One region of the Halomonas sp. TA22 genome, then DNA from elsewhere that is predicted to be linked to it. Evidence: predicted binding sites of a transcription regulator. Region 1 holds the regulator's gene; each other region holds the start of a gene.

Region 1 (9,891 bases):
CTGGCGATCATGCTCGATGCCCATGGCGTCGCCGGCAATTCTCGGCTGCTCGAACGGGTCCGCGACCCGATCTTTGAGCGCGCCTCGCGAGACGAGCTGCTGCTCTATAACTTCGCCCGCCCGGCGCTGCGCTTCTCCACGCCGCTGACGCTGTTTGGCTCGCTCAAGAAGCCCCAGCACGGCATCGACATCAAGAAGGGAGGCATCTTTCCCATCGTCCATGGTGTGCGCACCCTGGCGCTTGAGCGTGGCATTCGCGCGACCTCTACGCTTGAGCGGCTCGACGCGCTGGCCGCCGAAGGACGTCTGGAGGCGAGTTTCGCCGAGGACCTGGGCGAGGCGCTGGCGCTCTTTACCGAGCTGCGCCTCAGACAGCAGCTCGAGCGTCTCGACGGCAAGCGCAGCGGCGATGATGCCAACCGGGTGGTGGTGCAGCAGCTTTCGTCCCTGGAGCGCGATCTGCTGCGGGAGGCCATGCACATGGTGAAGGATTTCAAGCAGAGCCTTTCCCACCGTTTTCATCTTGAGTACTAGTGCTTGAACAAAACAGAGAGTACCGACAAGTACGGAGCGAGACGATCTATGACCTTCAAGGAGCGAAGCGCATGTTGAGAGTATTAAGGCGTGCTGCCGATAGACGCCGTCAGGCCGATGGCGATTATGGCTGGCTATTCAATCCCTATACCGGTGAGGAGATGGTCGCCATCGCTTGCCAGGCCACTGGCGAGGATAGTCGCACCGCCGAGCTGGTCTCGATTGCTGCCGTCAGGATACGCGGCGAGCGGGTATTGACCAGTGACTCGCTGGATCTGCGCCTGACGCGGCCGGCTAGCCTGAACGGCGATTCGATATGTCTACATGGCCTGCGGGGCATCGATCTGGATGAGGGGGTGAGCGTGAGCGATGCGCTGGCCAAGCTGCTCGATTTCATCGGCAACCGGCCGCTGGTGGGCTGGCGCGTGGAGCATGACGTTGCCATCCTCAACCGTTACCTGCGACCCCGCTACGGTTTCGACCTGCCCAATGCACTAATCGACGTGTCGCAGAGCTGTCGGCGCGAGCAACGCCGCGGGAATCAGGAACTCGATGCCTGCCTGTGCTTCGATACGGCGGCTGCCCGGCTGCAAGTGCCGGTGATGGGGCGCCACTCGGTCCTGGGCGATGCCGTGACCACCGCGTTGATGCATATGCGCTTGCAGAAAGGGATTCGCTAGCACGCCTTTTGTTGAGACAACCTGATCGAAAGCTATTTGAGGGAGTGGTAGAATTGGTCTTCATTCCCGTCAGTTTCGCTGTGATCATGACAGAGTCTCCCGTGTCCCATCGCTTGCCCGATACCGCCGTGGCGGATAACGCTCAGACGCTGGCTGCCAGGCAGAAGCGTGAGTTCAACAAGCTTCAGAAGCGTCTGCGTCGCCAGGTCGGCAATGCGATCATCGACTACGCGATGATCCAGGAGGGCGACAGGGTGATGGTATGCCTCTCCGGTGGCAAGGACTCCTACACCATGCTGGAGATTCTCATGAATCTTCAGCGCAGTGCGCCGGTGGACTTCTCGCTGGTGGCGGTCAACCTAGATCAGAAGCAGCCCGGTTTCCCCGAGCATGTGCTGCCTGAGTATCTCGACTCGATCGGCGTCGACTACCACATCCTCGAGCGGGACACTTATTCTGTGGTCAAGGAGAAAACTCCGGAGGGCAAGACCACCTGCGCGCTCTGCTCACGGCTGCGTCGCGGCTCGCTCTATGGCTTCGCCGAAGAGATCGGCGCGACCAAGGTGGCACTGGGCCACCACCGCGAGGACATCCTCGAGACGCTGTTTCTCAACATGTTCTTCGGCGGCAAGCTCAAGGCAATGCCGCCCAAGCTGCTCTCCGACGATGGCAAGAACATCGTGATTCGTCCGCTGGCCTACTGCAGGGAGGCGGATATCGCCGAGTTCGCCAGGCAGATGGCGTTTCCGATCATCCCCTGCAACCTGTGCGGCTCGCAACCCAATCTGCAGCGACAGGTGGTCAAGGAGATGCTCGCCGAGTGGGAGGTCAAGCACCCCGGGCGACTGGAGACGATGTTCAAGGCGGTCACCAACGTCGCCCCCTCCCAGCTCGCCGACCGTGAACTGTTCGATTTCGCGGGGCTCGAAGCCAAGCAGGCGCGCCTGCGTGACAACCGTATCGAGGCGTTGGACCTGGCGCGTCAGGCGTAGCGCCGGGCGCCACAGCGAAAAGGCCAGGCCCGCAGGGGGCCTGGCCTTTTCGTTGCCAGCACATGGTATCGTCAGGAGCCGCTATGCCCCTCGGCCAGTGCCGCCAGTGCATCCAGGTCGAGGATGTTGACCTCGCGTCCCGAGACCGACACCAGCCCCTGCTGCTGGAAGCGCCCCAGGATACGGCTGACGGTCTCCACCGCCAGCCCCAGGTAGTTGCCGATATCGGCCCGCGACATGGAGAGGCGGAAGCTGTAAGGCGAGTAGCCACGGCGACGGAAGCGGGTCGAGAGGCTGGTGAAGAAGCTCGCCAGACGCTCGTCTGCGGTCTTGCTCGACAGCAGGCGCATCATGCGGCGATCGTCGCGCATCTCGCGGCTCATGCTGCGGTAGAGCTGGCCACGCAGCTCGGGCAGCTGCTCGGAGAGCGTGTCCAGCCGATCGAAGGGGATCTCGCAGACGGTGGTCGTCTCGAGCGCCGTCACCGTGCCAGGATAGAACTCTTCGTCTATGGCATCCAGTCCCACCAGCTCGCTTGGCAGGTAAAAATTGGTCAACTGGTCATTGCCGTTGCCGTCGCTGGTCAACTGCTTGAGGCTGCCTGAGCGCACGGCGAACACGCTGTTGAAGGAGGTGCCCTGATAGAACAGCGCCTCGCCTTTCTTCAATGGCGTGCGGCGGCGAATGATCGCATCGAACTGATCGACATCGTCGAGTTCGAGGGCCAGAGGAAGACATAGCGAGCTCAGGCTGCAGGTCTGGCAACGGGTTTCATTGAGACGCGCGCAACGCTGCGCGGGAGCCGTGGGAGACATGTCGTCCTCCTGATACTGTCTCGATTGTGTTGGTAACCTCTAGCAACATTATTAATGTGGGTTAACAACAGGGTATAGGCCAAAGAGTGACGGGCGCGATGCGAAGCGTCAATGGCTTTGATGCATGTTGCCTATCGGCAGCAGGTGCCAGAGCTGCCAAAGCGCGAATGCGATGATCAACGTTGCGGCGATAGCACGCGTGGCCGGATGACGAATCAAGTTGCCAAGCGTGCGTGCGGCGAGCCCGGTGGCTACCAGAGCGGGCAGTGTTCCTAGCCCGAAAGCGGCCATCAGCAGCGCGCCGCGCAGGGGATCGGCCATTGCCAGACTCCAGGCCAGCATCGAGTAGACCAAACCGCAGGGGAGCCAGCCCCAGACGGCCCCCAGGGCCATTGCCTGGGGCACCCGCACTACCGGCATCAACTTGCGCCCCAGCGGCTCCACATGGCGCCACAGCCGGCGTCCGAGCGCCTCGACGCGCAGCAGTCCCTTCCACCAGTTGGCGATATAGAGCGCCATCATGATCAGCATTACCGCGGCAAGCACCTGCAACGCCAGGCGGATCTCGCCGGCAAGGCCGCCCAGTAGCGTCCCCAGGCCTGCGACCAGCGCCCCGGCCAGCATGTAACTGCCGATACGTCCCAGGTTGTAGCCCAGCAGCAACCCTGTGAGCCGAGCCGGATGTCGCATGCTGGGGGGGACGGCAAACGTCAGGGCACTCATGATGCCGCCGCACATGCCGATGCAGTGGGCGCCGCCAAGCAGGCCGAAGACGAAGGCCGCCACGAAGGGCGGCAGATCGAGACCGGTGGGATTCATCAGGCCTTCGGGGACTCATCATTGCCGGTCTTGTCGCGGCGAGCCCTGGCCCGGCGCTCGCGCTCTTCGGGGGTGAAGTCGTTTTCATCCTCGTCGAACAAGATGCGATGCGCGGGGCCTTCGAGATCCTCGAACTGATCGTTCCTCACCGCCCAGAAGAAGGCCCAGATGGCCAGCGCCAGCAGAATCAGGGTCAGGGGAATCAGCAGATAGAGAATCGTCATGCGGGCTCCGTTTGCATGATGACGGGGCGTGGCGTGGTGCGAATGCGCCCCAGTCGCAGGGCGTTACCGACCACGACCAGAGAGCTGGCTGACATGCCGATCGCCGCCACCCAGGGGGGCACGATGCCGATTGCTGCCAAGGGCAGGGCGGAGAAGTTATAGCACACCGACCAGATCAGGTTCTGGCGAATGATACGCCGTGTGGCTCGGGTGATCTCGATCGCTTCGACGATACGCTCCAGGCGCGGACTCAGCAACACGGCATCGGCGCTGGTGCGGGCCAGATCGGTGGCGCCATTCATGGCGATCGAGACATTGGCGCCGGCCAGTACCGGCACATCGTTGATGCCATCGCCGATCATCACTACGGTTTCGCCGGCGGCCTGTAGCGCTTCGATATGGGCAAGCTTGCCTTCGGGGCTGGCGCCAGCGTGCCAATCATCGATACCCAGCTTGTGGGACAGTGCCGAGACGGTGGAAGCGTTGTCGCCCGAGAGCAGGCTGACCTTGAGTCCGGCGGCCTGAAGTGCCGAGACGGTGGACGCGGCATCTTCGCGCAGATGATCGTGCAGGGCGAACCAGGCCAGCGGCTCATCGTCCTCTGAGAGCAGTAGCCACTGGCCCTCCCCGGGTGCCTCGCAGGCCTTGTCGGGGGCAGCGAAAACAGGCTTGCCCAGGCGATAGCGTCGCCCCGCGATATCGCCCTCCAGGCCAAGGCCCGGGCGGCTGACCACGTCGCTTGCACGCACCGTGGCCAGCCGGTAGGGGCGGAAGGCGCGAGCGATGGGGTGTTCGGAGTGCGCCTCCAGGGCGGCAGCCAGGGTGCGCATGCGCTCGGCATCGCCCTCGTCTGCGCTGCCGATCGGGCGTGTCTCCACCAGCTGCATCTCGCCGCGGGTCAGGGTGCCGGTCTTGTCGAAGATGATCCGGGTTGCCTGGGAGAGTCCCTCGATGGCATGTGCCCGGGTGATCAGCACGCCGCGCCGGCGCAGCTGTCCGTGCCCGGCGGTCAGCGCGGTAGGCGTGGCCAGTGCCAAGGCGCAGGGGCACGTCACCACCAGGACCGAGAGCGTCACCCACAGCACCCGTGAGGGATCGATGAACCACCAGGCGATCGATACGCAGGCGGTCACTAGAAGCAGGCGCAGGACGAACAGGTGCGACATGCGCGCGGCCATCTCGGCGATCTTGGGTCGGCTGGCGAAGGCGCGATCGGTCAGGTCGACGATGCTCGCCACTCGCGCCTCACGCCCCGCCCGGGTGACGCGCACGATCAGCGGGCTCTCGACGTTCTGGCTGCCGCCTGTGACGCTGTCACCGACGCGCCGCGTCACTGGCAGGTACTCGCCGGTGAGCATCGATTCGTCGAGGCTCGATTCGCCATCCTCGATCACCCCGTCGGCAGGCACGCCGTGGCCAGGCTTGACCAGTACCCGATCGCCGGCGGTGAGCTGGCTTGCCGGCAGGATACGCTCCTCGCCCGCATCGGTGAGCCGAATCGCCGACAGCGGCAGGGCACCGGACATGGCATTGCCGCTATGGCCGCTGCGCCGCCTGGCGCGGGTCTCGACATAGCGGCCGAACAGCAGGAAGCAGGTGAACATCGCCACCGAGTCGAAGTAGACCTCGCCGACATCGAAGATTACCGCATAGCCACTGGCGAGATACGCCCCACCGATGGCGATCGACACCGGCACGTCCATGCCCAGCACACCGGTACGCAGATCGCGCAGTGCATTGCGAAAGAAGGGTAGCGCGGAGAAGAACACCACTGGCGTGGCCAGAGCGAAGGAGAGCCAGTGGAACAGGGCGTAGAAGTCGGCGCTGATCTGCCCAGGTCCGGCGACATAGATCGGCACCGAGAACATCATCACCTGCATCATGCCCACGGCGGCAACGATCAGTCGCCGTACGTTCATGCGCTCTTCGTGCTGAAGACGATTCTGTGCCTCATCGGGTTCGTAGGGCTGGGCGCTATAACCGATCGCCGCCATCTCGGCAAGGATCTGAGAGAGCTTCACGCGTGCGGGATCCCAGGCCACCCTCACCCGGTGATGGGTGAGGTTGACGGCACTGGAGGTGATACCGTCGAGGGCATTGAGCCGGTGCTCGATCAGCCAGGCGCAGGCCGCGCAGGTGATGCCATCCACCGCCAGCGTGGCAGCCACCTGACCGGCGTCGCCTTCGGGGTGCACGAACTCCCGCTGCAGACCAGGATCGTCGAACACCGCCCAGGTATCGGCACGACTGCTCTGACGATCGTCAGGCCGCTCGGGCAGTTCGGTGCGGAAGCGGTAATAGCTGGCCAGGCCGCCACCCACGATGGCGTGCGCCACTGCCTCGCAGCCGGGGCAGCACAAGGGATAGGCCTGCTCGTCGAGCGTAATGCTCCACGGTGCGCCCTGTGGCACCTGGCTTCCGCAGTGATAGCAGGCGCCAAGCTGGTCGAGGGCCGTGGGGTTAGCGGCGGCATTCATCGCTGGCGTCAGGCTCCGCCCGGCGTGAGCTCGATGGTAGTCTCTCTGGGGAAGCGCGCTTCCCCGGTAAGACGCCACTCGGGCGTCTCACCGCTTGGCTGCAGCTGCAGATACCAGCGGTACTGGAGGCGCTCCGTCGTCTGGCCTACATAGCGGCCATCACGCACGTGCTCGAGGGTGAACTCCTGATCGCGATCGTCCTGGGTCGGGAAGATCAGCTTGAGCAGGAGCTGGTCGGGGCGCGCATCACCGCTCAGGTCGAGGATGATGTCTCCGGTGGCGCTATCGACCATCAGCTCGCCGGCGAGTTCAAGCTCTGCGGCACGCTGCTGCTTGGCCAGTACCACGTTGATGGCACGTCCGTGCTCGTAGTAATCCTCCTGCACCATACCGTCGGCGGTGCGGATCGCCACGAACAGCATGGTGGTGCTTACGGTGATGGAGGTCATCAGCAGGCCAAGCAGAAACCATGGCCAGAACTGTTTGTACCATGGGGGAATCGAAGTGGAAGTGCTCAAGGCTATCTCCTGATCTGTCCGATAAAGCGCGTTTCACGTTGTTGGGTGATCCGCTCGTCATCCAGGGATTCGAGGCTTATCTGAATCGGATGGCTGGGCAGATCGATGTCATCGGGGGCGAGGGTCAGTTCGATGACTGCCATGCGGGTGCTGCCGGCACTCACGCTGACTCGGCCATTGCCTTCGAGGGTGAGTCCGGTCAGCCCTTCGGCCCGAATTAGGTAGGTATGGTCGCTATCGTCGAGATTGCGAATGTTGAGTGTATAAACGTTGCTGATGCGCCCGTCCCGGGTCATCTGGTAGAGCTGGTTGCGGTCGCGTTCGAGATCGAACTCCAGCGGCACCCGCTCGCCAAGGGTCCAGACGAAAAGGCCGATCATCACCAGCAGCGCGGCCAGATAGCCGAGCAGGCGAGGGCGCAGAATATGCGTCTTGCCTCCCGTCAGGGCGCGCTCGGTGGTGTAGCGAATCAGTCCGCGCGGATAGCTCATGCGATCCATCACGCTGTTGCAGGCATCGATGCACGCCGCACAACTGATGCATTCGTACTGCAGTCCCTTACGGATGTCGATGCCGGTGGGGCAGACCTGGACGCAGAGGTCGCAGTCGATGCAGTCGCCATGGCCGGCGGCGCGCGCCTCTTCATGAGACAGGCCCTTCTTGCGCGACCCGCGTGGTTCGCCACGTGCCTCGTCGTAGGAGACGATCAGGCTGTCGCGGTCGAACATCACCGACTGGAAGCGCGCATAGGGGCACATGTAGATGCACACCTGCTCGCGCAGCCAGCCAGCGTTGAGGTAGGTGAAGACCAGGAAGAACCCGACCCAGAAATAGGCCCAGCCATTCGCGTTCAGCGTGGGCAGCTCGACCAACAGCTCGCGAATCGGCGTGAAGTAGCCGACGAAGGTCAGTCCGGTGGCGAAGGCGATGGCAAGCCACACTGCATGCTTGGCCGTCTTGCGCCACGCCTTGTCGAAGGTCATCGGCTGTCTGTCGAGCTTGATGCGGCGGTGGCGGGGTCCTTCCAGACGCTGCTCCACCCACAGGAACAGGAAGGTCCAGACGCTCTGCGGGCAGGTATAGCCACACCATACCCGGCCGGCGAAGACGGTGATCAGAAACAGCCCGAAGGCGCAGATGATCAGCAGCCACGACAGCAGGATGAACTCCTGGGGATAGAAGGTGCCCCCCAGGATATGGAACTCCCGCGAGGGCAGGTCGAACCACACCGCCGGGCGATTACCCCAGTTGATCCAAGGGGTAACGAAGAACAGTGCCATCAATGCCCAGTTGGAGACGCGGCGGACGCGCTGAAAAAAGCCTTTTATCTCACGCACATAGATATGCTGCCGCTTGGCATACATCTCCTGGCTCACGGCCTGGGGGATATGTTGGCCAACGTCATGATGGGTGATATCACGGCTGGGAATCCTATCAGACATGGCGATTCCGTGTTAGGCGGTATGAGGGCGAAGCGAAGGGGGGAGATGACGCTGATTATTATAAGGATGTAAGAGAAGGAAAAGGGCAGGTGCGACCCCAGGCCGCACCTGCCGAAGCGTCAGTCGTTGAAGCGCAGGCTATAGACGTAGGCGGCGACCAGGTGCACCCGGTCCTCACCGATATAGGCTGCCTGGGCGGGCATATGACCGTTGCGGCCATTGCGCAGCGTCTGGCGAACCGAGTCGGCTACGCTCTGCCCCGGCGCTTGATAGAGCCAGATGTCATTGGTCAGGTTGGGCGCGCCCAGTGCCTGGTTGCCTTGCCCTTCCGCACCATGACAGGCGGCACACGAGGCGGCGAAGATTGTCTGCCCCTGGCTTGCCCGCTCCTCGTCATGCTCGAGGTCGGAGAGCGCCAGGACATGCTGGGTCACGTTCTCGATATTGTTCTGGCCCAGTTGCTGCCAGGAGGGCATCAAGCCGTTACGTCCACGCACCAGCGTGGTGACGATGTGTTCCGGCTCCCCGCCATACAGCCAGTCGTCATTGGTCAGGTTGGGAAAGCCGTAGCCACCCTGGGCATTGGAGCCATGGCAGACTGCGCAGTTGTTCTGATAGATACGCTCGGCCACGCGCATCGCCTCGCCGTCGCGTGCAAGCTCGGGAATCGGAATTTCACCATAGTTGGCAAAGATCGGTGCATAGCGCTGCTCGGCCTGGGCGACTTCCTCCTCCCATTGGCCGACCTGGGTCCAGCCCAACACGCCACGGTAGTTGCCAAGCCCCGGATAGAGCGCCAGATAGCCCAACGCGAAGAAGATGGTGCCGACGAAGAGCATGAACCACCAGCGTGGCAGCGGGTTGTCGTACTCCTCGATACCGTCGGCGGCATGGCCGGTGGTCTCGACGTTGCCATCAGGGTCGGGGATCTTATCGGTGCGGCGATTGGCGAACAGGATCCAGGCGCTGAAGGCAATGGTGCCCAGCGTGATGACGATGATCCAGGCGCTCCAGAAGCTGGAGAGGGCGTCACCCCAAAGGTTGTTCATGTGTTCCTGTCTCCCTTGTCTTGGCGGGAATCTGTCGGGCGAGTGTCAGGCTCGCCTTTCTGGGCACGGTTGTTATGGGGCAGCAGCTCGTCATCTTCAGCGAAGGGCAGATTGGCAGCCTCCTCGAAATCCGTCTTACGACGCCTGGAGTAGGCCCACCAGGTGATCCCGAGAAAGGAGACCAGCACCAGGAATGCGATGATGCCGCGAAACGTTCCGGTATCCATGATCAGCGAGTACCCTCCAACACCGTGCCCAACTGCTGCAGATAGGCGATCAGCGCGGTGATCTCCTGCTGGCCACGTACCTGGCTGGTGGCATTGGTGATGTCCTCATCGGTG
Region 2 (9,891 bases), 240 kb from region 1:
TGGGGCGTCGTTCCGTTCATCGCAGCGCAGCTGGTCGTCCTGATGCTGGTGTTGGCATTCCCCGTACTGGCGACCTGGCTCCCGCGAGTGATGGGCGGCCCCTCTTGGTAACTCACATGTGAGTTATCCCTTTTACGTTTTCGATCACATTCAGCGAGTATGTATATGGCTTACAACATTACCTTCATCGGCGCAGGCAACATGGCCAGCGCGATCTTCGGCGGCATGATCGACAGCGGTTACCCCGCCGATGCGATTACCGCCACCTCACCAAGCGATGACATGCTGGCACCACTGCGCGAACGCTACGGCATCCTCACCGAAACCGACAATACCCGGGCGGTGGACCGAGCCGATGTCGTCGTGCTGGCCGTCAAACCCCAGATCATGCGTGAGGTCTGCCTCGATCTTCGCGATGCCATTCAGGCCCGCAAGCCCTTGGTCGTATCGGTCGCCGCAGGGCTCGAGGCCGATACTCTCGAGCAGTGGCTGGGTGGCGATCTGGCGGTCATACGTTGCATGCCCAACACGCCCTGTCTGGTGGGCAGCGGGGCGTCCGGGCTCTTCGCCAATGTCCGGGTGAGTGAGGCGCAGCGAGACCTTGCCAATGAGCTGCTGGGTGCCGTGGGGCTCGTCGAGTGGGTGGAGAAGGAGTCGCTGCTCGAGGCGGTCACGGCGGTATCGGGCAGCGGTCCGGCCTACTTCTTCCTGGTCTTCGAAGCGATGGAGGAAGCCGGCGTGGCTATGGGTCTGCCTCGCGAAACCGCACGCAGGCTGGCCCTGCAAACCGGTCTGGGTGCCGCACGCATGGCACAACTCAGCAGTGACGACCCGGCACAACTCAAGCGCAACGTGATATCCCCGCAAGGCTCGACCGAGCGTGCCATCCACCATTTCGAGCAAGCCGGGCTTCCTCACATCTTCCAGCAGGCCATGCAAGCCTGCGCCGATCGCGCACGCGAGATGGCCAAGGATTTTGGTCAGCAATAACAAAGCACTAACGATAGAATCAGCGCTCGTTGCGCAGCTTCTCCCTAGAGGACAACCCTATGGTTCAGAACAACATCACCATCGGCTTGACCTTTGCAGTCTATCTGCTGGTCATGTTCGGCATCGGTATCATTGCTTACAAACGCACCACCAACCTCTCCGATTACATTTTGGGTGGACGCTCGCTCGGCCCCTGGACATCGGCGATCTCGGCCGGCGCCTCGGACATGTCCGGCTGGCTGCTGCTCGGCCTGCCGGGCGCAGCCTATGTCAGTGGCATCTCGGCAAGCTGGATCGCCATCGGCCTGTTGATCGGCACCTGGCTCAACTGGCTGATCGTTGCCAGGCGGCTGCGTATCTACAGCTTCCGCGCCAGCGATTCGCTGACCCTGCCGGATTTCTTCGCCAATCGCTTTCGCGATAGAAGTCAGCTGCTGCGAGTCATCTCGGCCATCTTCATCCTCGCCTTCTTCCTGTTCTATACCAGCTCAGGCCTGGTGGCAGGTGGCCGACTATTCGAGACCGTATTCGGCTTCGACTACGCCATCGCGGTGACGGTCGGCACCCTGGCGATCATCGTCTATACCTTTTTCGGTGGCTTCCTGGCGGTTTCCTGGACCGACTTGATCCAGGGCCTGATGATGGCGGCGGCACTGGCCATCGTGCCGATCATCGCCTTTACCGACTTGGGCGGTGCCAGCGGCGCCGGCGCGGCACTGGCGGCAGAAAGCGACTATATGCTCGCCTGGTTCCGCGATGCCTCCACGGGAGAAGCGCTGAGCGTGATTGGTATCGTCAGCTCGCTGGCCTGGGGCCTTGGCTACTTTGGCCAGCCGCACATCCTGGCCCGCTTCGCGGCCATCCGCAGCGAGAATGACATTCCCGCAGCACGCCGCATTGCCGTCACCTGGTCGGGGCTGTGCCTGGCGTGCGCTATCGCCGTCGGCCTACTCGGGGTGGGTTACATTTCCAGGGATCTCGGTGATGGAGAGACCGTGTTCATGATCATGGTCAACCTGATCTTCCATCCGGTGATAGCAGGCATCCTGCTTGCCGCCATCCTTGCAGCCGTCATGTCGACTGCCGACTCCCAGCTGCTCGTCTCCTCCTCGGCGCTTACCGATGACTTTTACAAGGCCCTGCTGCGCAAGGATGCCTCCCAGACGGAGCTGGTCTGGGTCGGCCGCTTTGCGGTGATCGGCATCGCCATCATCGCATACTTGCTTGCGCTCAACCCGGATGCCACGGTGCTCGACCTGGTCTCTTACGCCTGGGCCGGCTTTGGCGCCGCCTTCGGCCCCGCGCTTATCATGTCGCTATTCTGGCGCCGTATGAATCAGTGGGGCGCCCTGGCCGGCATCGTGGTCGGCGGCGTGACCGTGGTGGTCTGGGCCGAACTCTCCGGAGGAATCTTCGATCTCTACGAGATCGTACCCGGTGTGATTCTTGCCTATCTCGCCATCGTTGCGGCCAGCCTGGCAACGCAAGCGCCGAGCGACGAGATCACCGCCGAGTTCGATGCAATCAACCACCCCTGAGCAGGCTTGCAACGATCAAGGGTCACCCAGTGGGTGGCCCTTGTCGTCAGGACAACCACCATGCCCTGGCCAGCAGCACCAGCGTAAAGAGTGCCAGCACGTACCAGCTGGCAGGTGGGCCTAGCAGGCGTCGCAGCCATCCAGGTCGTGCGGTAAGCCTCATTCCCTGCATGAAGCCCGAACCCAGCGCCCAGACACCCAACGCAATCAGTGGCAGACGCAAGATCATCGGCAAATTGCTGATCAGCTCAGGATGCCAGAGCAGCCATATCGCAAGTAGCGCCGATACTCCCATCGCGAGCAGAGGGGTCCAGGGGCGTAAGCTCATCGAATCGTTCGATGTCGTCATGGCTGGCTCCAGTTGTGGCCTTTATAGAGCATTTAAGAAGATAACGTCGTTTACAGCGAATCCCGGCTCCTGTCCGCGTCTCTTACCTGTCGATACTCTGAAATATATTAACTATCGCATCGATGACAATTCTTAACGAGACTTAGGAAACACTGTTTTCTATAATTCTTTCGTCCACAGTAAAGCGGTGACCGACCGGGTCATCACTGTTAGTAGTGAAGCAACGCTTCAAGGAGAACCCCATGACCAAGACCAAACTGATCACTGCAGCGGTTATCGCCGGTAGCTGTGTGTTGGCCTCTCAGACCGCCATGGCCTACAGTGCGGGAGACTTTTTCGTGCGTGGCGGTATCTCCCAGGCGGATACCCGCTCAGATAATGGCGAGCTCGCTGGGCAGGACGTCAACATCAGTGACAATGAGCGCGGGTTCTATTATGGCCTGGGCTACCTGTTCCACGAGAACATCGGGATCGAGCTTTCCGGTACCGAGAAGACCGAGCACGACGTCGCGGTTGGCGGCCTCGATGGCACCATCGACCGCATGCCGGTCAACCTGATGGTCAACTACTACCCGCTGGGCGGGTTTGACTCCAGGGTTCAACCCTATGTCGGTGCCGGCTTGAACTACACTCGCTTCTCTGGCGAACCGGAAGGCGTCGATGCGCGTCGTAGCTATGGCGCCGTCGGCCAGGTAGGCCTGGATCTGGCCATCACCGAAAACGTGATGCTCAACGGCTTCGCCAACTACGCCGATGTCGAGTCACGCGTCTCCTATGACGGCGACCGCGTAGGGACTGCCAAGCTCGACCCGGTGACGATCGGTGGCGGTGTCACCTTCCGCTTCTGATACGTCGGTAGGCCGAAGAGTACAACGCCGGGCCATGCCCGGCGTTTTTTTTTATGCATGAGAATATCCGCGATAACTCTTGCCTTGGGTCAAGAAGGCTTTGATGGGCTCCCGCTAGACTCTGCTCACCAACCCAAGGAGTCGACTCATGCGCAAGAGTGCCCCGCCTACCCTGCTTGCCGCCGGCCTGGCCGCCGTGACATTCGCCACCAGTTCTCAGGTCTTTGCCTATGGTGCCGGCGATTTCTTCGCCCGTATTGGTGTGGCCAAGGTATCGCCTACGAGTGATAACGGAAATCTCGATGCCAGCGCCCTGGGCCTGGGCACTCTCGCCACCGATGTCGGCGACGATACTCGCTTCGCCTTCACGCTGGGCTATCGCTTCCATGACAAGATCGGCGTCGAGCTGCTTGCCGCCGAACCGTTCGAGCACGACATCACCCTGACCACGGCAGATGGCGCGGCCGTCGGTGGCTCCACCAAGCACCTCCCGCCGACACTGACCGTCCAGTACTATCCGCTGGGTGGCACCGCTTCCCGCGTCCAGCCTTATGTCGGCGCTGGCGTCAACTACACCCGCTTTTCCAGTGAACGCGTGGGGCTCGAGGGGGCAAGCCTCAATCTCGACAGTTCCTGGGGCGCCGCCGGCCAGCTGGGTGTCGATCTACTGATCAATGACAACTGGGCATTCAACGCCGCCGCCTGGTATATCGATATCGATACCGATGCAAGCGTGAATGGCACCGACATCGGTAGCGTCAAGATCGATCCGCTGGTGGTGATGGGTGGCATCAGCTACCGCTTCTGATCCGATTGAGTACGACGACAAGCGCCGGGCCAAGCCCGGCGCTTGCATATCACGCCATGCTTCCGCCTGCCGTTACCCCTCCGTCACCACTCGATCCACCTCCTCGATCGCCTTCACCATCAGCAGTAGATCGCTGGCCCTGATGTCGGTCTGCTTGAGATAGAGCTCAGCGGCGGGTGCGACGCTGCAGCTGGCCGGCAGTGGCGCTTGGGCATCGACCAGCGCATCCAGACGCGCGATGAACACGAAGCGCAGCCACTCCGGCAAACTCATGGTATCGACACAGAATGGCTCGCGGCTTTCGGACGCCTCTGGCGCTGGCCTCGGCATGCGCCAGAGATTCGAGGCTTTCATGGTCGCTTCCAGACGTCTGAGCGCCACGTCGAGTTGCTGATGAACGGTCATGAGAACTCCCAAGGGTTGAAGAGAACATTATCCCGTGACGCCACCCCTCTCGCCACCCTTGCCGCGAAGAGTGAAAAGCCTCATTCACAGAATTCCTGCAAGAGGCTGTGGATAAGCTATGGAAAAGCGACGCAGCCCGAGCGGCCATGGGCTTGCCGCGACATCGATCATTTTATGATCAAAGGCGCCGATTTACCGGATCGTCTAACCTGCCATACTGACAAAGAGATTGGCGACACGGTAAAGTGCGCGCCACCGACCATGACAAGCCACGTCACCACGAGAAGACGCCATGCAGCCGATCGCCACCCTCCATGACTTCTTCACCCGCAGCGGCGCCGAGCTACGCCTCTACCACATGGGCCGGCGAGTCGTGCCTTTCGACATGGCGACACTGTGCCAATTCGAGGCGGGCGAACTTTCCTGGCCTGCTCCCTGGCGCCAGCAGGCACGCATCGCCTGTGTCTTCACGCTGGGGGATAGCGAAGAGCCCATGATCTGGTTTCTGGCGCTGAGTCTCGATGAGCAGGGCATGCTCTGCCCAGCCTCCCGCGATGCCTTCATTCAAAGGCTGCTCGAGACACTGGGGCGCACGATCACCACACTTGGTGAGCGAGGCCCCATGGTCGACAACCTGATGAAGGACAATCCCCTGGCATTCACTCCGTCACTGACCCTGCAGGCGATGCTGCATGCCTATGCCAGCCGTGATCTCGAACGTCCCGCCAGTCAGCATCTCGAGTTGGCCGAAGAGTACCTGACCGGCGAACATACACTTGACTGGCAGGCACTGGGACTGCAGGGGCTTGCCGATTTTGCCGTCAGGCATGACCGGGAACAGGCCGTGCGTCTGGCGAATCAGCTCGACTCGCTACCCAGCGCAGCCCTGCACTCGCTATGCTATTGTCTTGAACATGTGACGATCGACGATGCGCTCGCCGAGGCCCTGCGCCAACGTGGCGAAAACGCCGCAGCTCAGGGCGATGTCGAGAGCCTGTGCGCCTGCGTGCGGGCCATGGGCGGAGCCTGTGAACGGATCGCAGGGCCCTGGTTCACTGAGCTGCTCGAGGATAGTGCCGCCTGCGGCCCTGACCTGCTGGCGGCCATGGCCGCCAGGGGGTGGGAGCATCTTGAAGATGAGCAGCGTCTGCCACGCTTTCTACTGCGTCTTGCCGAGCAGCCCAATGCCGACTTTGCCGCACTGGCACGCGATCTGGCACAGATTCCTCGCCTGCGCCTGCCAGTGCTGATGTATCTGCGAAATGCCGAGGCCGCCTCCCCCATCGGACGGCGCCTGGCCCACCTTGCTTCCTCCGCCTGACAGCTTGAGCGAGTCACCATGAAAGCACTGCCCTACCAGGCCAAGGCGGTGATCGGCCGCCGGGAAATGATCACTCTGCCGGAACTCGGCCTTACCTTGTGTTGCAAGGCCGACACTGGAGCGCGTACCTCCTCGCTGCATGCCGAGGAGATCGATACCTTTGAAGAGAATGGCCATGTCTGGGTGAGTTTCGTCACCCGCGGCGGCGGGCCATCGAGCCCGGCCCACCCTCACCAGCTGCATTTGCACGATCGGCGCCGCGTCACCAGCTCCAATGGCCAGGCGGAATGGCGCTACGTCATCCGCACCCCGATCGTGCTTGGCGAGTTGAATTTCACCATAGAACTGACCCTGACGGATCGTCGCAACATGCGCCATCCAATGCTGTTGGGCCGCCGTGCCATGCGTCGCCTTCTGGTCGCCCCCGGAGCCGCCTTTCTGCATGGCGAGCCCTGAGCTTCGCACTGCCACGATCGCTTGACGCCTCTCCTCGAGGCCGGAGAAAAATATGCATATCGCGCTACTGTCGCGCAATCGCAATCTGTACTCCACGCGCCGCCTGATCGAGGCCGCCGAGGTGCGCGGTCACACGGCACGCGTCGTGGATACCCTGCGCTGCTACATGAATATCGCCTCACACCGCCCGTCGATCCATTACAAGGGCAAGGAGATCGAACCCTTCGACGCGGTGATCCCCCGTATAGGCGCCTCAGTGACGTTCTATGGCTGTGCCGTGCTGCGCCAGTTCGAGATGATGGGCACCTATGTGCTCAATGATTCGGTCTCGATCACCCGTTCGCGCGACAAGCTGCGCTCACTACAGCTGTTATCGCGCAAGGGCCTCGGCTTGCCGATCACCGGCTTCGCTCACTCGCCAGACGATATCCCCGACCTGATCACCATGGTCAAGGGGGCCCCACTGGTGATCAAGCTGCTCGAGGGGACACAGGGTATCGGCGTGGTGCTTGCCGAGACCAACCAGGCGGCCGAATCGGTGATCCAGGCATTCATGGGCATGAAAGCCAATATCATGGTGCAGGAGTACATCAAGGAGGCTGGCGGCGCCGACATCCGCTGTCTGGTCGTCGGTGACAAGGTCGTGGCGACCATGAAGCGCCAGGCCGCCGAGGGCGAGTTTCGCTCAAATCTCCACCGCGGCGGCAGCGCCAGCGTAATCCGCATCACTCCAGAGGAACGCTCCACCGCCATACGGGCGGCCAAGGCCATGGGTCTCGGTGTGGCGGGTGTCGACCTGCTTCGCTCGAATCACGGCCCGGTGATCATGGAGGTCAACTCCTCGCCGGGTTTGCAGGGAATCGAAACCGCCACCGGCAAGGATATTGCCGGGATGATCATCGAACATATCGAGAAGCACGCCTCTCCGAACCAGAAAGCTCCACCTAAACCGAAAGGTTAAGCGACGAATAAGCGTCAAAAACAAGATAATGCGAAATTAATCGGTTCGAGGGGTAGAAAAACACTGTTCGCAGCCGCACAATTTGCGTCACCGGAGGAGGTGACCACCCATGTTTCTCGATAATCGCCAAGTGGCGATGGATAGCGTGCTGGAAGCGCTTGCAGACAGTCTCGACTATTTCCAGGACAATCTTGAGCGCCTGCGTCCTTCGCTGCGCGAAGTGCTGAAACCTCACTATGAGAAACGCGGTGTGGCACTGCATGAACTGCAGGAGCTGGCCAAGAAACATCTACGCCTGCTGCCGCGTGACGCCGATGTCGAACGCGACGATTACCTGTGGCTCTGGAGTCGCCTTAAGAGCTTCGTCGGCAACGACAGTCAGGTGCTGGTCAATGAATTGCTGGAGCAGGAGCGAGTGCTGATGCAGGCGCTGGCTACCCTGTATACGCATCCGCTTCCCGATCCGATCGAACCGGTCATCGAACGTTGCTGGTCAGGCTGCCGTGCTTTGATCCGTGAACTCTATCGGCTGCAGAAGCAGCGTCGCTGACCTCATTTGAGCCGCGTGACTCACATCAGTGGCGTGGCATGATCTCGAGGGGCTCCAGCGGCCCTAGGAAATAGGGACGCCGCTCCCATAAATAGAGATCTCCAAGGGTTGCCGCTCGCGCTACCCATTCCCTCATCCTCAGCCGCCAGACCCCCGCAACGGGCTCTGCCGGTACAGCACACCCGGTCACTTCGAGCCCCAGCGCATCGGCGATGAATATTGCACGCGGCAAGTGCCACGACTGGGTAACCAGTAGAGCGCGCTCGACGCCGAATACGTCGCGCGCACGCGAGAGAGTATCGAAGGTACTGAAGCCAGCGTAGTCGAGGGTCATGTCGATATCACGGACGTTGCGTCCGCGCAGATCACGCCACATGGTGATGGGCTCATTGTAGAAGCGAGTGCGGTTGTCGCCGGAGAGCAGCAGGTGCTGCACGCGACGCAGGCGTATCAGCCGCGAGGCGGCGCTCATGCGCGCTTCGAAATGCGGGTTTCTACGTCCCGTCCGAGTCCAGTGGGAGGTGCCGAACACGATACCCACCGGCTGGGCGGCACACAGCGGCAATTCATGCTCGATGCGGGAATGAGTCTTTCCGACAACCCAGGCATTGGCGGCAGCAAATAGCATCCCGACCAGGAGCACGGCGACTCCCAGCGTCATCAAGATGATCTTCACCCCTTTCAGCAGCAGTTGCCGCATAGCCTTCCCCATCATTCCGGCCCGCGGCAGCCTGGCTAGTCCCTAGGAACAGCGCCTAGAACATCCCCAGTTCCAACTTGGCTTCGTCGCTCATCATCTCACGGCTCCAGGGTGGATCGAAGACGGTTTCGACATGTACCTTGGAAATCTGCGGTGCTCCGAGGATCTTGTTACGGGCATCGGCGGCGATCACGTCTCCCATGCCACATCCAGGAGCGGTGAGCGTCATGCGAATCGTGACGATTCGCTCGCCGGAGAGGAGCCGCTCGATACGGCAGCCATAGACCAAGCCCAGCTCGACGATATCCACCGGAATTTCCGGGTCGAAGCAGGTCCGCAGCTGGTCCCAGACGAATTGCTCTATTTCCTCTTCGCTGGCATCAACGGGCAGGGTCGGCCGTGGCAATGCCTCGAGCCCCAGCGCATCGAGATTGGTCCCTTCGATCAGATAGAGTCGCCCTTCATAAGCGACGCTTACACTGCTTCCCTTGGCCTGCATCACCGTTACCGTACTGTCCTCGGGCAGGGTGATGGTCTTGCCAAAGGGAATGGAGATCACCTCGACATCTCGTTGCAGAGGAAGCTGCTGGCCCTTGTAGAGACTTTCCACCTCAGCGCTTTCCGCCATATGGCTCCCTTAATACGGTAATTGACGCGGCGAATCACCGCCGCGCCCTCAACGCACCATGCCGATCACACGCTTGAGGCTATCGACGAAGAAGTCGATCTCCTCCAGCGTATTGTAGGCGGCAAACGAGGCGCGACAGGTCGCATCGACGCCGAACTGCGCCAGCAGCGGCTGGGCACAGTGGTTACCGGTACGAATCGCCACCCCCAGCTGATCGATCAGCAGACTGATATCCTGCGCATGGGCGCCTTCCACCACGAAGGAGACCACGGCGGCCTTGTGCGGTGCCGTACCCAGGATACGCAGGCCATCGATGGTATTGAGCCTTGCAGTGGCA
Region 3 (9,891 bases), 1.6 Mb from region 1:
GCGTAACGGTCGATGGCATATTCGATCTTGACCGGCGCATAGGCGTAGAAGTGACCGAAGCCACCGCCAAGCAATGGCCCACTGCCCATCTGCCAGAACAGCCAATTCAGCGTCTCCGCACGTTTGGCGGGATCGCGCGGCAAGAACTCGCCGAACTTCTCGGCCAGGTAGAACAGGATCGCGCCCGACTCGAACACGCGGGTGGGCGGCGTGGAGCGGTGGTCCATCAAGGCGGGAATCTTGGAGTTCGGATTAACCTCGACGAAGCCGCTGCCGAACTGATCGCCCTCGCCGATGTTGATCAGCCAGGCGTCGTATTCGGCCGCCTGGTGACCCAGCGCCAGCAATTCCTCGAGCATCACCGTCACCTTGACCCCGTTGGGCGTGGCAAGCGAGTAGAGCTGTAACGGGTGCTTGCCGACCGGCAATGCCTTGTCGTGGGTGGGGCCGGCAATGGGCCGGTTGATGCTGGCGAACTTGCCACCACTCTCCTTCTCCCATTTCCATACTCGAGGCGGCACGTACGCGTTTTCCTGGCTCATAAACAACTCCTGAAAGCATGAGGATGGCGCGGCCCGGCTAGTGCTGCGGAACATACTCGGTAGCTAAAAGATAGCGTGTTAAGTGTCGTTCTTCGAGCCGGCGTTGCACCATTGATCGCATTGGTCACCTACCGGTCGATGGCCGATGATTATCCTTATTCAGCCGACCTGTCGCCGGCCCCCTCCTGCACTGCTGTCTGGCGGTTGCCTGACCGTTTGTCCTTGGCGATATCATGATGGCTGATGACTACCACGTCTCGCGGCCACCACTCGGGGTGATTCTCCCGGATGAAGGCCATCAGCCTCTCGCGGATATTCATTTCCGCGACCCAGCCGGCGAAGGGGTCGGACGCCATCAGGTAGCAGGAGACCGTCTGGGACGTCTCGCTCTGCGCAGTTACGTAGCAGCACAATTTGTGATGCTCGACGACGTTGTCCTCCTCCTTGGCGAACGCCAGGAATTTCTCCCTGATCTGCTGTATGTCGGCGCTCAAATGAAGCTTCATCTCCAGCGTCCTGTACATCTTGGCGCTCTTCACCGACAGGTTCTCGAAGGGCTTGGAGACAAAGTACGTTACCGGCACGATCAAGCGCCGCTCGTCCCACACCCTCAAGCGAATGAACGTATAGAAGATACCCTCGACATAGCACCACTGGCCCTCGAACATCACCAGGTCGCCGATACGGATCGGCTTGGCCAGCGACAGCTGAAACGATGAGAGGATGTTGCCAAGCACCGCTTGGCCGGCAATACCCACCAGCACGGCAATCACGCTGGCCGAGGCCAGCAGCGACAGCCCCAGCGTCTCGAAGAGCTGGATCTGGCTAAGCACATAGACCGAAACGGCGATCACCGTGACCAGGATGATCAGCCGACGCAACGCATAGAGCGATGTCAGCAACTTGCGCTCGTCCTTGGGCTTGGTATCGTCGATCCCGCCCACCAGGCGCCGCATCATCCTCAGCATGATGGTGTCGACGAGACGCAGCGCGATCGTTCCGCCCCCCCAGGCCATGATAGTGATCAGCAGCACGCGAATGAACGTGGTGGCCACCGCCGTGAAGGAGACCACGTAGTCGAGCAGTACCTGGGCCACGAGCGACATGACGAGCAGCGCCATGGGGCCCCTGATACGACTGGCGAAGATGCTTGGCGAACCCGACGGGAACCAGTGTGCCGTCAAGCCGACCAGGCTGTAGACCCCCCACCCCACCAGGCCAATCGCCAGCAGGAAAGCCGGAATGGCGATCCACTCCCATATCTCGAGCATCCCGAACGACGACTTGAAGCGCTTCGGGATGTACTCCTCCAACAATGAGGGGCCGTACTCCTCGTAAAGCACGGGAAGCGATGCAACGCTGTCCGGCGTGATCAGCCAGACCGGCTCCTCGTCGCCCTCCCGGTAACGACCCAGCCGAATATCATAGGCTTCGCCATCGGCCTCGAGCGAGGCCAACTGGATATTCCGGCGCGGCTCTCCCGTCAGGGGATGCTCCCCTGAGGGGTCCTCGATGGCGGCATCCTGGCGCCCCGAAAGGTTGGACACGTTGAGCCACTCGCCACGCCTGAGAACCGCCGCCAACTGCATGGCAAGTTGCGCCCCTCGCGCTTGCTGCTCGGCATCGGTCAGGTCGGAGAGGTTGAGCACATGCGCCGCCGCCGCGAACTCCTCCTCTTCGGTAAGCGAAAGGAAACTGCGGATCGCCTCGCGTGGCGAAAGGCGCTGGACCGCCTCGGGGGGGTCGTCCAGTCCGGCATTCAGTGAATCGACGGCGAACCACAACCTCTCTTCGCTTTCGCCTTGGCTCTCGCCACCGCCTCCGCCCTGCGGCATTTGCGCCATGCACAGGCTCGAGAACGTGAATGCCACTGCCAATACGATCCACAGGCGCCATGTTCCACTTCGCTTCATACGTGCCTTCCGATTGCGATAACCCACCCCCATGCTACCTGACAGTCGGGTTGTATTGGGCTTACCGATACCAACGAGTGGAAGCGCGGGTATGCAGTCGCGAAGCGTGAATCGTCTTGCCTAGCCAAAGAGCCGCATCAGGTGCTTACGGTAAGCGATCTTGTCGCGCTGTACCTCAGGTGCCTTGATCACATCGGTGGCAATGAACGTGGGCAGTGCTGCCAAGCCCACGAACGCCTGGGACTTGTGAAACGGGAAGTAGACGCCATCCACGCCACGCCCCTCGAAGAAGTTGCCCGCCTCCTCGAAGGCTTCCAGCGGCGCGTTCCAGGTGAGCGAAAGCATGTAGCGCCGCCCCTGCAGCAAACCACCACTACCGTACTGCTTGGTCGGGTCTTGGCGCGAACGCCCATCGCTGGCATAGAGCGAACCGTGCCCAGCGGTAAAAACCTCATCGATGTAGCGCTTGACGGTCCAGGGGGCGCCCATCCACCAGCCTGGCATCTGATAGATAATCGCTTCGGCCCATATATAACGCTGCACCTCTGCCTCTGCATCGTAACCACGCTCGATCACCGTCTCACGCACCTCGTGGCCCAGCTCACTCAGGGTTTCGAGTGCAACACCGTGAAGGGTATTGTTGAGCTCACCACCAGAGTGAGCAAACGCCTTGCCGCCATTGATCAGCAGAATCCTCATTCATCAAACCTCTTGAATAGTCGTCATGGCCTGCCCTCACGTCATAGGCAGGGATCCGGTGAGACGTATTGTGGGAGTCGAGAAGAAGAAGAAAAACCGAGATCAGAACAAGACACTTTTGACTTAAAATCAACAGTGCCTATTTAATCCCGCATCTAAAACAGTGCAAATCCGCATGAAGAGACTATGAAAAGCACCCTCGAAGAGCAGCAAGCGTTTGTCACCGTGGTCGACTGTGGCTCGATCACCGGTGCCGCAGAACGGCTCGGCATCACCGTCTCCGGCGTCAGCCGTGCGCTCAACCGTCTGGAGCGGAAGCTCGGCGCGACCTTGCTGCGCCGGACCACGCGCCGCTTGGAACTCACCGAGGAGGGCGAGACGTTTCTTGGCCACTGCCGCCATATTCTTTCCGCCGTGGAAATGGCGGAGGAGTCGATCCTCGACCGTCACGACCAGCCGCAGGGTAGGCTCAGGATCAATGCCGCCCCGAGCTTCATGCAGTTCGTCATCGCACCGGTGATCGGCGAGTTCCGCGCCCTCTATCCTGGCATCACGTTGGAGCTCGACACCCACGACCGCTTTGTCGACCTACTCGAACAGCGCGTCGACCTCGCCATCCGCATCGGTGAACTGGAGGACTCCTCGCTCCATGCCCGGCCACTGGGCCAAAGTCCGCTGCGCATCCTGGCCAGCCCCCGCTACCTCGAGTGCCACGGCGTACCGCACAGCGTCGAGGCGCTTGGGCATCACAGCCTGCTTGGCTTCAGCCAGCTCGACCATCTCAACCGCTGGCCCCTACGCCGCGCCGATGGCAAATATCTGCACATCACGCCGACACTGGCGGCCTCAAGCGGCACCACGCTGCTGGAACTCACGACCGCTGGCGAAGGCATCGCCTGCCTCGCCGACTTCATGACGCTTTCCCTCCGCCGGAAAGGGGCGTTGGTCGAGGTATTACCTCAGCATGTCGAGTTCCAGACCCAGCCCATCAACGCTGTCTATTATCGCCAGGCCATACTTTCCCAGCGCACCCGGTTGTTCATGGAGTTTCTGGCACAGCGGCTGCCAGGACAGTATCTGCAGGGGTGAAGGAAACAGTGACGATTAGCCACCCTATTTAAACTGTAATGATTCTCATCAGCATTGACAGTTGATCTGGGGCACGAACAGCGACGAGAACGACTGATCAGCCTCCCGGATCGCCAGCGCATCGTGACACTGGTGCAAGACGTCCAGCGTGACGGTGCTCGGCTGGCCAAGGCCTGTCAGATGATGGGCATCAATGTCCGGCAGATCAACTGCCGAGTTGCGACAAATGGTGAGGAAACTGAATGACCGTCCTCGAAAGCGTCTCGGCTATCGGACACCGGCACAGGTGTCCCTGGGAGTGTTTAGGAGCCCTAAACACCGCTGGTGCTGCGCTTATGGTTGAATTCAAGATCCAAAGCATGGAACTAACCCTCTTCTGTGCTAGCATCGTTACAAATGGCAATATAAATACAACAAACACACAAACTTTACGCGCAGGGAAGGACCATGGCCAATGACTCCGTCAAGCCTCGCATTGTACTGCATCCTCACAATCGCCGGGTGCAGGTAAAGCTCGGTGACACGCTTCTCGCCGAGACCACCAGCGCCATCGAAATTCACGAACGCGGCTACCCACTGCGCCATTATCTGCCTTGCGAAGAGGCGCGGATGGAATGGCTGGCTCGCTCCCATAAGGTGATCCGTTACTTCTACAAATGGCGAATACAAGAACATATGCTTACGCAAGTCCTTTATGCTGGTCCGCTTTGGATAGTCACCGGTTATTTTCTGCCTTTCATTTCGATCATTTCATTTTCAAAGCCACCTTTCATGCAATTGCCTCCATGACTTCCATCGTCTACTCATAGCTTTACTCCACATTGTTTATTATTGCTGTGTAATTTCGCTCAAAAGGAAAACTTTCATGATAAATTACAAGTCTTTTTACAACCTGTCAGAAGATATTAAGAAGCATCTGTATAAGATTCATTCAGGTGGATATGATTTGATAGTAGGCATACCAAGAAGCGGAATGATACCTGCTTACATGATTGGGCTGTACACTAACTTAAATGTTATTGATATTGATGGATACATTCAGAACCGCCCACTGAAAAATGGGCTCACTCGGCAAGTCAAAAACAAGCTTTGTACTGCGCATGATGCAAGAAAAGTTCTGTTGGTCGATGATAGCATTTTATCGGGTGAGTCTATGGCTTATATTTTAGAAAAATTGCCCAATGATCTAAGAGAACGTGTTACATCTGTAGCTATCTATTCAGATAGGAAGAATCGAGCTGATATAGATTTTTATTTTGAGCATGTGCCCGCACCCAGAATTTTTGAATGGAATGTTTTTCATCACAGAATATTGTCTCGGGCTTGTGTTGATATTGATGGCGTACTTTGTCTTGATCCAAGTGAAGATGAAAATGATGATGGGAAAAAATATTTGGGTTTTTTGACTAACGCAAAACCGCACATCATTCCTTCCTGTAGAATACATTCATTGGTGACAAGCAGGTTAGAAAAATATCGGCCTCAAACAGAGGAATGGCTTAAGAAAAATGGAATTCAGTATGAAAACTTAATAATGCTTGACCTGCCATCTAAAGCTGAGCGACAGAGGTTAAGTGCGCATAGTGCTCATAAAGCCGCCTATTTTAAGGATCAGAGCGAGCTTGTTTTATTTATAGATAGCAATGTTAGACAAGCCAAAAAGATTATGGAGCTGACGGCAAAGCCTGTTTATTGCGTTGATAATAATCATATGTTTTTGCCTAGCTTCTTGGGACTGGTTAAAAACAAAAGAAAGAAAGTGCTTTTCAGAAAATTCAAGATTAGGTTTATTGAGCCTCTTTCGCATCTGGTCTTTAGGGCGTTGGTGTTTGTTAATAATAGGACAATAAAGTAGGCATAGGGTTCCGCATGATAAAATGAGTTATAGGAGTTATCTTCTGCTGACAGCAAGAGGGTGATCTCAAGTTCCAGCAACGCTATTGAAGTGTGCTCGGGCCGGCGACCGACTTCTTGAGCACTTCGGCGTAGACTTCCAGCGGCGGTCGCCAGTTCAGTGTTTTGCGTGACCGTGTATTCAGTGAGTTGGCGATCTCGTCGAGCTCTTCCTGGCGGTAGATCGAGAGGTCTGTGCCCTTGGGCGGGTACTGCCGCAACAGGCCATTGGTATTCGCGTTGGAACCCCGCTGCCATGGGCTATGTGGGTCAGCGAAATAGATCGCTGTACCGGTTTTCTGAGTAATTCGGCACGTTTCACCATCTCTCGGCCTTGGTTGTAAGTCATGGACAGGCGCAGAGATCGCAAGCCCCGACCACCAGGGAGGTCTAGCGCCGGACTGTGCGGCCTTGCGCCATCGGCAAGCGAGTGGCGTAGGCCGATACTGAGATGCGCTCGCGCTCACAGCGCGTTGAGCATCTCGACCTTGCCCTTGAGCTGTTCGCGCAGGGAGACCGAATAGGAGTGAAGCGCCGCCTTGGTGGCGCTGTAGGTTGGCGTGGCGCTCAGCGGGACGAAGGCAAGGCCGGACGATACGTTTACGATTACCGCGTCTGGCTGGCTTATCAGGTGGTCGATCAATGCGTTGGTCAGCCGAATCGGCCCAAGCAGACTAAAGCAACACGCCTAAGGTGCGGAAAAATGAGGACAGCTAGCCACAGCATTGGTGAACCGATGTCTAACATCGCCACCGCACCGGCTACAGCGATACCCCCTGCAAGTGCTGCTTGGCGGCATCGATGAAGGCGCGCACGTTCGGATGATCTCTGCGACCGCTCTGGAACAGCAAGGAAATCGGCAGCGCCGGGGCGGCATCGTCATTCAGGATATGCTCGAGCCTCCCTGCCGCGACATCATCGGCGACTTGGTAGGAGAGCGTTCGCACCACGCCGAGCCCGGCGACCGCAGCGGCAATGGCCGCGTCCATATGGTTGACTGTCAGTCTGGCGGGGCTTCCGGATCGCCGAACCTCATCGAGGCCCCACCCGCGATGCGGCCCGGCCTCATCCTCTATCCAGATCAGGTCATGATCGCGAAGATCGGTCAGCGACGTCGGCCTGCCACGCGCGGCGAGATAGGCCGGGCTCGCACTCAGCACTCGCCGCACCTGACCGACTTGCAGCATGTGCAGCGAGCTGTCCGGCAACTCGGCGATGCGAACGGCAACGTCGATGCCCTCATCGACCAGGCGAACCACCCGATCCAGCAGCAGGAGCCTGACCTGAAGCTCGGGATACTGCCGCAGCAGCTCGACCACCACCGGCAGCACGTGCAGCCGGCCGAACATGACCGGCGCCGTCACCGTCAGGGTGCCTCGCGGCGTCGCGCGGCCACCACGGACGATATCGAACGCCCCGTCGATCTCGGCAAGCCCTGCCCGGCATCGCTCCAGGAACAGTGCCCCCTCCTCGGTCAGCCGAACGCTGCGCGTGGTGCGCATCAACAGCTGAACGCCAAGGCTCGCCTCCAGCGCCGCGATGGTCCGTGTCACGGTGGTGGGCGACATGTTCATCCGCCGCCCCGCTTCGGCGAAGCTCGATTGTTCCGCTACGCAGATGAAGGTCCTTAGCGTTCGCAGCCTGTCCATTGCGCCTCCTGTCCATCGCTCGTCCATCGCCGAGCATTATTATCGGTTATCGCAATGATGAAGTGTGATTCTGACGGATTCTCTCGCCTTCAAGCGAGAGACAGAATGAGGCTTCGTCTGCAGGAGGACAATTGTCATGAAGCTCTACCATTACGCTCTCTCAGGGCACGCCCATCGCGCCGCCCTGTTTCTCTCCCTTGCCGGAGTCGAGCATGAACTGATCGAGGTCGATCTGGCGGCCGGCGCCCACAAGCAACCGGAATTTCTCGCGCTCAATGCCTTCGGTGAAGTACCGGTGCTCGACGACAACGGCATCATCATCGCGGACTCGCTGGCGATTCTCGTCTATGTGGCGAGGAAGATCGGTTCTTCCCATTGGCTGCCGACCGATCCCGCCAACGAGGCGCGGGTACAGCGGTGGCTCTCGGTCGCGGCCGGCAAGGTCGCCTATGGCGCCTGCGCCGCCCGGCTTATCACCGTATTCGGTGTACCCTTCCGCCCCGAGGAGGTGATCGAGCGCGCCCACGCCACGCTCGCCGTCATGGAGCGGACGCTGGAAGGCCAGCGCTGGATCGCCGCAACGGCAGAGCCGAGCATCGCCGACATCGCGCTCTACAGCTACATCGAACGGGCCCCCGAGGGCAACGTCGACCTCACCGGCTACCCCAGAGTCCAGGCCTGGCTGCGCCAGATCGAAGGCCTCCCCGGTTTCATCCCCTTCCAGCGCACCCGCGCCGGACTCAATGTCTGAGCAGGCCACTTCCTCAAGGAGTCATTACCATGCGTTTTGACACGCTTCATCTCGACCATATAGGCATCCGCGTCACCGATCTCGCCACAGCGGAATCCTTCTACGCCAAGCTCGGTTTCCTGCGCGATCCCGGAGAGTTTGCCCCCGAGGCCAAGGCCTGCGGCCTCGTGCATCCGTCAGGCCTGCGCATCCACCTGATCTACAACGGCGAGCTTGCCGAGGAAGGCAACGTGCTGCTGGACGCGCCGATCAAACGGCCCGGCTACACCCATGCCGCCTTCATCGTCGAGAGCATGGACGAACTGGTGGCATGGCTGACGCATGAAGGGACCAAGATCACCGAGGGGCCAGTCATGATGGGCCACGGACGCCGCAATGTCTGCTTCATCCGCGACCCCGATCTGAATGTGCTGGAGTTCAACGAAATCCTGCCGCACCCGCACTAACTTGACGACAAGCCATGTTCAGCGCTGCCCGGCGCCACGGAAGGCCCGTGATGGCATCGGCTCGACGAGATGTGCCCTGCCCACGGGGGCCGAGTAGGGCTCGGGCCAGTATTCGACCAGCCGGATAATCCTTCCCTTCTCTACCGTGAAAAAGGAGATCGCCGTTGCCGACTGGACACCATCGGTGATGGCGACTTCCGTCACCACCTCACCGTCACCCTCGACGACGCGATTCAGCGTGAACTGCCAACGGCCATGGGCCGGGTATTCGGCATTCATCCGTGCGAAACGCTCAGCGCCGCGGATGCGCTCGTTGGACTGCGGCCATTCGAGAACGAATTCCGACACAAGCACCGCCATGACCGAGTAAAAGTCATTGGTTGCCATCAGCCGCCAGAATTCGCGCACCACATCGCCTGCTGTTCTCATCCTGCTTCCCCCTCTTGGAGCCCTGGCGCAGCCAGGTCGCGATGGCCACCCTCTACATGCTCAATCTACCCACTTACAGCCACGTGGCTCGACAGTCGCTGCAACCCCGTGCTATGCATCAAGTGTGCTTGCGACAGCAGCGGGGTGATAGTCATGGCCTTCCACAACCCGGATCCGAAAATGCGCGAAATCGAGCAGCGCAATGCCCGGTTGCGCGCAGGCCTCTTTGCCAAGCTGTTTAGCGGTGCCTGGCGTGGATTTCGGAAGGCCTTATCACGCCTTCGATTCCGGCGCCGTGGGCGCCAACCTTGAGACCGATACTCTGCGCTTCTCACGCTCCACTTAGCTAGAACGCGGCAAGATGGAGCGACGATTGATGGTCACCTGGGGGTTCGATAACCACTTCAACCTGGCGAATGCCCTCAAGGCCGCCGCATGGCAGCGACCAGGGCACTCGCCCCGATCAGGCTGCCGGCACCG

Evidence for each region. The regulator FNR, encoded in region 1, switches genes on or off when oxygen is low (the NO sensors DNR and NnrR bind a similar motif). The targets are predictions, from matches to a motif close to TTGATNTANATCAA.
Region 2: HJD22_RS06885 (OmpW family protein) is a predicted target of FNR. The motif match lies at 3,805-3,818, and genes of this name have one in related genera.
Region 3: HJD22_RS00745 (DUF427 domain-containing protein) is a predicted target of FNR. The motif match lies at 4,424-4,437, and genes of this name have one in related genera.

What each region holds. Positions count from the first base shown of each region.
Region 1 is NZ_CP053108.1:1,709,023-1,718,913, reverse strand. Features, by position in the region: gene HJD22_RS08045 (putative nucleotidyltransferase substrate binding domain-containing protein) at 1-534, shown strand, start outside; gene HJD22_RS08040 (3'-5' exonuclease) at 606-1,214, shown strand; gene ttcA (tRNA 2-thiocytidine(32) synthetase TtcA) at 1,316-2,206, shown strand; gene fnr (fumarate/nitrate reduction transcriptional regulator Fnr) at 2,278-3,021, opposite strand; gene HJD22_RS08025 (sulfite exporter TauE/SafE family protein) at 3,130-3,840, opposite strand; gene ccoS (cbb3-type cytochrome oxidase assembly protein CcoS) at 3,840-4,064, opposite strand; gene HJD22_RS08015 (heavy metal translocating P-type ATPase) at 4,061-6,541, opposite strand; gene HJD22_RS08010 (FixH family protein) at 6,550-7,059, opposite strand; gene ccoG (cytochrome c oxidase accessory protein CcoG) at 7,062-8,501, opposite strand; gene ccoP (cytochrome-c oxidase, cbb3-type subunit III) at 8,621-9,550, opposite strand; gene HJD22_RS07995 (cbb3-type cytochrome c oxidase subunit 3) at 9,547-9,777, opposite strand; gene ccoO (cytochrome-c oxidase, cbb3-type subunit II) at 9,780-9,891, opposite strand, start outside.
Region 2 is NZ_CP053108.1:1,470,532-1,480,422, forward strand. Features, by position in the region: gene HJD22_RS06860 (TRAP transporter large permease subunit) at 1-111, shown strand, start outside; gene proC (pyrroline-5-carboxylate reductase) at 166-990, shown strand; gene putP (sodium/proline symporter PutP) at 1,050-2,528, shown strand; gene HJD22_RS06875 (hypothetical protein) at 2,575-2,877, opposite strand; gene HJD22_RS06880 (OmpW family protein) at 3,120-3,725, shown strand; gene HJD22_RS06885 (OmpW family protein) at 3,874-4,533, shown strand; gene HJD22_RS06890 (YqcC family protein) at 4,606-4,938, opposite strand; gene HJD22_RS06895 (DUF3549 family protein) at 5,231-6,259, shown strand; gene HJD22_RS06900 (RimK/LysX family protein) at 6,278-6,715, shown strand; gene rimK (30S ribosomal protein S6--L-glutamate ligase) at 6,768-7,676, shown strand; gene HJD22_RS06910 (hypothetical protein) at 7,786-8,226, shown strand; gene HJD22_RS06915 (vancomycin high temperature exclusion protein) at 8,252-8,926, opposite strand; gene sufT (putative Fe-S cluster assembly protein SufT) at 8,982-9,554, opposite strand; gene HJD22_RS06925 (aminotransferase class V-fold PLP-dependent enzyme) at 9,603-9,891, opposite strand, start outside.
Region 3 is NZ_CP053108.1:154,598-164,488, reverse strand. Features, by position in the region: gene yghU (glutathione-dependent disulfide-bond oxidoreductase) at 1-542, opposite strand, end outside; gene HJD22_RS00760 (mechanosensitive ion channel family protein) at 698-2,455, opposite strand; gene HJD22_RS00755 (NAD(P)H-dependent oxidoreductase) at 2,576-3,154, opposite strand; gene HJD22_RS00750 (LysR family transcriptional regulator) at 3,341-4,243, shown strand; gene HJD22_RS00745 (DUF427 domain-containing protein) at 4,691-5,032, shown strand; gene HJD22_RS00740 (phosphoribosyltransferase family protein) at 5,109-6,098, shown strand; partial or broken gene HJD22_RS00735 (IS30 family transposase) at 6,181-6,500, opposite strand; gene HJD22_RS00730 (SDR family NAD(P)-dependent oxidoreductase) at 6,600-6,797, opposite strand; gene HJD22_RS00725 (LysR family transcriptional regulator) at 6,898-7,785, opposite strand; gene HJD22_RS00720 (glutathione S-transferase family protein) at 7,922-8,536, shown strand; gene HJD22_RS00715 (VOC family protein) at 8,566-8,982, shown strand; gene HJD22_RS00710 (nuclear transport factor 2 family protein) at 9,001-9,411, opposite strand; gene HJD22_RS00705 (LysE family translocator) at 9,834-9,891, opposite strand, start outside.